Regions from separate parts of the Mesorhizobium sp. M1027 genome, predicted to be linked through region 2. Evidence: riboswitches for the same ligand, from Rfam matches in the RefSeq annotation. Region 2 holds a riboswitch; the other holds the start of a gene.
The links. A riboswitch is a leader RNA that binds a small molecule or an ion and turns the genes downstream of it on or off. The one in region 2 is predicted to bind cobalamin.
Positions count from the first base shown of each region.

Region 1: another riboswitch for cobalamin. It lies ahead of metE (5-methyltetrahydropteroyltriglutamate--homocysteine S-methyltransferase); the one in region 2 lies ahead of NKH50_RS01240 (CbtB domain-containing protein).

Region 1 covers NZ_JAMYMW010000016.1:57,691-61,091, reverse strand. Annotated here, with positions in the region: gene metE (5-methyltetrahydropteroyltriglutamate--homocysteine S-methyltransferase) at 1-1,463, opposite strand, end outside; cobalamin riboswitch at 1,559-1,759, opposite strand; gene NKH50_RS26290 (hypothetical protein) at 2,315-2,569, shown strand; gene NKH50_RS26285 (helix-turn-helix transcriptional regulator) at 2,887-3,401, opposite strand, start outside.
Region 2 covers NZ_JAMYMW010000001.1:264,324-267,724, reverse strand. Annotated here, with positions in the region: gene cobO (cob(I)yrinic acid a,c-diamide adenosyltransferase) at 1-394, opposite strand, end outside; gene cobU (bifunctional adenosylcobinamide kinase/adenosylcobinamide-phosphate guanylyltransferase) at 396-917, opposite strand; gene NKH50_RS01245 (CbtA family protein) at 910-1,692, opposite strand; gene NKH50_RS01240 (CbtB domain-containing protein) at 1,708-1,887, opposite strand; cobalamin riboswitch at 1,924-2,121, opposite strand; gene NKH50_RS01235 (MFS transporter) at 2,310-3,401, opposite strand, start outside.

The DNA.
Region 1 (3,401 bases), on a different contig from region 2:
AGGAAGGTCTCGTAGTCGACATAGCTCAGCTGGTCCTTCGCATGAGCGGCCCGCGCCCTGCGTACCTGCGGCGTCTGCGGGAAGGACCCGATGGTCGTCGTCGGGAACGGCGGCAGCCCGAGCGTGCCGGCCTGGACTCTGGAGCGCTCGGCAAAAGCGCTCTCTCGTCGCTTCATGCTGTCGTCAATGCTGGCGATCCGCCCCTCAACCAGCGGGTCATGGATCTTCGTGGATGTCACGCGAGTGGCGGCAGCCTCGGCAGACGCTTTCAACGCGCCTGCCACCGCATCCCTGCCTTGGGACAGGGCCCGGGCAAGCAACACCAACTCGTCGGTCTTCTGGGCCGCGAAGGCGAGCCACGACCTGATGTCCGCGTCGAGTTCCGTCTCCATGCGCAGGTCGATCGGCACATGCAGCATCGAGCAAGAAGGCGCGATCTCGACGCGGTCCAAGGGCCAGCCGGCGACGATCGGTTTGATGCGGTCGAGAATGGCGGGCAGGTTCGCACGCCAGACGTTGCGGCCATCGATCAAGCCAAGCGAGAGCACCAGATCCTTCGGTGCGAGCCGACCCACCGTTTCCAGCTGCTCGGGAGCGCGCACGAGATCAATATGCAGCCCGGCCAGGGGCAGAGAAACCGCGGTTTCGAGATTGTCTCCCAGCGGCCCGAAATAGGTAGCCAGCATGATCTTCAGCTCGGGCGCGGCTTTCGACAGCTGGCCATAGGCGAATTCGAACGCAGCTCGTTCGTTCGGGTTCAGATCGAGGACAAGCGCTGGCTCATCGATCTGCACCCAGTCGGCTCCAGACAGCTTCAGCCTCTGCAGGAGTTGCTCGTAGACGGGCAGCAGCCGCGGCAGGAGCGCGATGGGATCGAATCCTTCGGCAGGCGATTTCGCCAGCTTGAGGAAGGTGATCGGTCCAAGGATGACTGGGCGTGTGTGAACGCCGAGAGCTTTAGCCTCGATGAAGTAATCGACCGGTTTCGTCGACGAGAGGGCGAACGTCTGATCATCGTTGAGTTCCGGCACAATGTAGTGATAGTTGGTGTCAAACCACTTGGTCATTTCCATCGCGGTTACATCAGACCGATGAGCCGCCTGCTGGTGACCAGCGTGTCGACAATCCTCCGTCTGACCTTGGTTGCCCCGCGCCATTGCGAAGTAGATGTCAAGTGGAACCTCGCCGCTATTCCAGCCGTAACGGGATGGAACGGCGCCGACCATGGCTGCGGTGTCGAGCACATGGTCGTAGAGCGAGAAGTCGTTCGACGGGATTTTCGACACGCCGCGATCGTGCTGCTCCTCCCAGCTAGCGGCACGGAGCGCCTTCGCGGTCGTGAGAAGGTCGGCAGCGGACGATTTTCCGGACCAGTAGCTTTCAAGCGCGAATTTCAGTTCTCGCCGACGACCGAAACGGGGCACGCCGAGCGTTGCTACAGGAATTTGCTGAGAGACAGTCATGCCAGACCCCGATGGTTGGGGCGTCGGTGACAAGGAAGGCGCTAGCAGGCCGGCACGAACGCCAGGCTGCAGCGGCCACCGAGACACCCCGCCCGTGGACGTAATTCGCCGTGGCAGGTCTCCTGGCTCGCGGGGTCATAGCCTCTACCCGTCTTCCCAAGGCTATTCGCCTCAGTGACATGAGTGGGGTTGGCTCGCCGCTAACAGTTGCGGGGGCAGCGCCGGCATCGCACCGGCTTCCCTCTTAGCTCCGCTGCGGCAGCGCCGTACGGAGAACCACGACGCGGGAGACAATTACAGCAGTTCGCTTCTTTGTCAACGCCGCATAAAGAAATGTTTATGTCGTTATGTTAAATTTCCGTTGGCATGTTCCAAAGGTCGCCTCGAAAGCGAAAACTGTGGAAGCCTTGAGCGGCCGGTAAATCAAAGCAATGACGCACGGCGCCCTTGTCCAGGAGGATAGGAGTTCGTCGGCTGCCGGCAGCAAACATACCGGCAAGCGCCGTGGTGCTGCTTAGCGCATCATGCGAACCACCTCGGCGTCGAACTTCGGCTCCGAGGTTCCGACCGCTTCGTTGGTGATCTGCTCGCGACCATATTCGGCTCAATGGCGAGGCTGTTGCCCATGTGGAAGCTGTTGGCCGTGATGCCCTCGGTGATATGACACAACGATTTCGGGGGGAGCACACCGAGGCCAGGCGCAGCGGCGTGTTGCGAAGTGATCGAGGCCAATGTCTCGAACTGCTTGTTCGCAGCCCACCGGCTCAAGGTAACCCGGCTCAAACCACCGGGCCAGCTCAAGTCCTGTCCAAATGAGGCCTGAGCGGCAAATCGTCGTGCACGCGCACGGTTTGGCGTTCGATCTTGTGATGCGTCTTGGGCGGACAATCGCCACGGTGCAGCGCGCAGAAGCGGTCCCCAATTGGGAAGCCGAGGGCGGTGAGGGCAAGCCAGCGCCACAGGCGGAAGGGGACTTGGACCTGTTTGCCCTGCTGGACCACAAGTTCGCGACACAGGGCCTCAAGGAGAAGACCAAGAGTGATTATGCGCGGGACCTCGCCAAATTCATCAAAAGCAGCGGGCAGTCAAAGTTCGGCGCCGATTGACATGGAGATAGCCATCGCGGCCGACCGCCCAGGCGGACCGCAAGCCGGAATACAACCGGGTGCAGGCGGCCAAGCTCGTCCACAAGATGGCGTCGGGCACACACCGGCGATGGGAGAGCGGACCGTGGAGTGCAGGAACTTCACGCCTATCCACGCTCCCGTGGACGTGTCCTGCGGCACATCGGCAGCGATATTGAGGAGGCAGTTGAGCTTCTGGTCGAGCACTCTTACCTGCCATTACCTACGCTTAACGTCATCTCGTACTGAAAACGCACCACGCAAGGTCGAGATGTAACATGCGCCCTTCGTGGATGGTTCTAAGCTTCCTCGGGCGCGGTCAATCTGTGATAACGGTCGCTTGGAACCTCCATCACCGCGACGCGATCAAGGTTGGCATATCGCGCTCGGTAGTAACCTTCTTCCTCCACTTCGGCGAAACTACACTGGGGAACGTCAAAGGTCGCAGCTTCCAATCCGAAGAAAGTCGTAGCGGTTTCTTCATCCAAGAAGTTCCACTCATCTTCTCCGTCGTCATATGTGACGCGAACATAGGAGGCCATGCGCGCGGCTTCCTGATCACCCATCTCTGCGATGATGGCATCGCATTCTTTCTTCAGCTTTCCTGAAACCTCACCCTTATCCCAGTCATCCAAAGCCCGATAGATTTCTGGATGATAATACTCTGGCATCTCCTCTACATCGTCACCGATAAGCTCAATGGTGCGGACATATTGCGGATTTATCAAGAGTATTTTGTTGTCAAGGCTCCAACAATACAGCCATGGCCTGCTTGTGTTATTTCTACGCAGATTATGAAGTTCCTTCAACTGAC
Region 2 (3,401 bases):
CGGCCATCAGCTCAAGCGCCTTCGCCCAGGCGGCCTCGGCCGCCGCGATGTCGCGTTTCAGGTCCTGCGTCTCCCAGGTAAAGCCCTCGCCCATGGCGTGCCAGAGGACACGGTCGCCGAAGGCGGCAAAGGCGTCCTTCTCGCCGGTGTGCCATTTGCCCTTGATGAACTGGACGACGCCGACACGCTTGCCGTAGCCGAGCATCCTGAGCGCCAGACCGAAGGCGGCCGTGGTCTTGCCCTTGCCCGGCCCGGTGTTGACGATCAACAGCCCCTTCTCCACCGTCTTGGCTGCAACCTCGGCGTCCTGCACCGCCTTGCGCTTGGCCATCTTGGCGCGGTGGCGTTCCTCGTCCCCCTGTTCAATGGTCTTGGGATCGATAGTATCAGCCATGTCATTTCACCTTGAGCGGCAGCCCCGCCACCATCAAAAGCACGGTGCCGGCGACCGCCGCGACGTCCTGGTTCAGCCGGCCGGCGGCATCGCGAAACCGTCTTGCCAGCGCATTGTCCGGCACGATGCCCTGGCCGACCTCGTTGGACACCACGAACCACGGGCCACGCGGCCGCGACAGCACATCGGCCAGCCTTTGGCATTCGGCCTCGACATCATGGTCGGCCAGCATATGGTTGGTCAGCCACAGCGTCAGGCAGTCGATCAGCACCGGCTGGCCGTCGGGCAGTGCCTCGATCGCGCCGGCAAGGTCGAGCGGCGCCTCGATGGTCGTCCAGCCATCGCCTCGCCGCGAGCGGTGCAGCGCGATGCGCTGACGCATCTCCTCGTCATAGGCTTGCGCTGTGGCGATATAGCTCCACGGCGCCGGACAGGCGCTCACCAGCCTCTCGGCATGCGCGCTCTTGCCGGAGCGCGCACCGCCGATAACCAGGGTCAGCGCCCCGGCAGCGCGGTCAGGCAAAGCTGTCGCGCAGGCTGGTTGCCGCGCCGGTGAAGCGTCCGCGCACCAGCCCGACGACCATACCGAGCACCAGCCAGAACACCAGATTGGTCAGCGTCACCGCCACCACGAACTGATGATGCAGGCCTTCCGGGATCGCCGTCTCGAAACTGTCGGGCTGCGGCGCGCCGACAATATGCGGCGCAACGATCAACGCCACGGCAAGGATCGCCAGCGGCAGCGATCTGCGGAAGGCGATAAGGCCGAGACCGGCCGCTGTCGCCACCACTGTTGCCCACCACCAGATCTGGCGTTGGACAAGGTCGGCCGCCGGCATCGCCGGCAGTTCCGGCGCCAGGCCGAGGCCGGGCGCCAGCGTGAACACGGCAAAGCCGGCCAGGCCCCAGAACAGGCCCTGGCGCCAATTGCCGATGCCGCCGGCGAATTCCGAAACCGCGACCAGGACCAGTGCGAAGCCAATGCCGGTGACGATATTGGCAACGACGCTGAAACCAAAGCGCTCGAAGCCGTCGGCCGGCGCCCAGCCTTCGTCTTCAGCCGGAGCCATTGCTTCAGCCGGTGCCGGCGCGGCGCTGCTCATAGCCATCGTGCCGGCGGCGTTTTCGGCCGGTGCCGCAGGTGCCGCGGCATGGTCATGGCCGCCGCCGGCCTGTTCGTAGACTTCCGCTTTCAGGATGAGCGGCACGGTGGCGTAGGCCTGCATGCAGGCGAGAACGACGCCGGCCACAAGCCCTGCGATCGCCGCGATGAAGACGACGTTGCGAAACAGTGTCATGATGTCAGCCCCTTGTCAGTGGCAGGGAAAGCCCATCGAGTGGCGATAGTCGTGCGCGGCATTGTGGACCGCATCGATATGCGAGAAGCCGACAAAGCCCATGACGAAAATGCCGAGGAATGCAGCAAGCGCCAGCTGCAGGAGACGCGACTGCGAGGAGGCGGAAGCGCCGAGCGAAACGGAAGCGGTATTCATGTCTTGTCCTTTCGCCCTCCACCCGAGGGCATAGAAGTCAGTTTCCTGTCGCCGGCAGGTCTCCTGGCTCGCGGATCAGCGCCCTTCCCCACCTTCCCGAAGGCGAACCTTCAGTGGCATATGGAGAGGACTACCGCACACAGTTGCGGGGGCAGCCACGGCATTGGGCAAACAATTTCGCCCGCACCGCATTCCCTCTTGGTTCCAAACGGAACCGACGACATCAGCGACTATAGGCAGAATCGCCGCGCCCGGCAAACCAAATTCCGCCGGATCGTGTGGCGAATGCGCCGCCTCGCCAAACCGGAGAACTGGCGCCGCAGACGTCGCGATCTGCGCGGTCAAACAGAACGGCCTGCGTTCGATGCGGCACTGCACCGCTTCCACAATTGGGTGCGCGAGCGCCATGCGGCGCTCGAACATCAAAGCGATTTGGGCAGATAGCGCCAGGTGACGAAGCCGCAGATCGCCGCCAGCAGGCCGAGGGTCGCGAAAACCGCGCCCAGGCGGAAGAACGCCAGCACCACGGAATAGACCAGCGGCGGCGTCAGTTCGGAAAAGTCGAGATAGGTGCGGTAGACCGCCGCCATCTGTGCCCGCTCATACGAGCGCACCGAGCGCATGAAGGCGGTCGAGCCCAGCGCATCCAGCGCGATGGTGAAGAAGGCACCGCAAAGCAGCAAGGCGCCGGTGATGAGCGGTGCGGCCTCGCCGACGGCGCCGGCCGCCAGCAGCGTTGCCGACATCGCGAAATAGGCGAACGTCATGGTGCGCCGGCCGCCGAAACGCTTTCCTGCCCTGCCCCAGAAGATGGCCATGAACAAAAGCGCATTGCCGGCCGAAACCAAGAGGCCGCCGGCGAGCTTGCCCTCGCCGGTGATCACCATGAACAGCGGCCCATAGACGAAGAACGTCGTCCAGAAGCAGGAGCGGCCGAAGGCGATCAGCCAGGCCAGCCTCAGCCTTGGCTGCGCGACGAAGCGGCCGATATTGGCCAGCGGATTGACCGGCCGCGTCTTGCCGGGGCGGATCGACGGGTTATCGCCAAGCCGGTAGGTCCAGAACAGCGCCAGCAAAGCCATGGCGAAGACGGCCACCGCGCCATGCGCGGCATAGATGCCGAAACGCGTGTAGAGGTAAATGCCGAGGGTCGGCCCGGCGGTCCAGGCAAGCATCGACCACGCCATGCGCAGCGACTCGGCCTGCATGAAATCGGTCTTGCGGATATGGTCCATGATGTAGAGGTTGAGCGTGATCGCCAGCGCGCCGGCGCCGACGACGCGGCAGAGCATGCCCACCACCTGGCCGGCCAGCGTATGGGTGACGAAGAACAGCGAGCCGGCGGCCAGCAGGCAGGCGCCGGCGGTATAGACCCAGCGCCGGGCAAAGCGGGCGATCAGCATCGGCATGAACAGCGTCGCCGACAGGCCGAGCATCGCCACGATCGTGTAGAGGATCGAAACAATCTGCTCGTTGTGCAGTATCTCATAGGCCTGGATCGGGATGACGCTGGA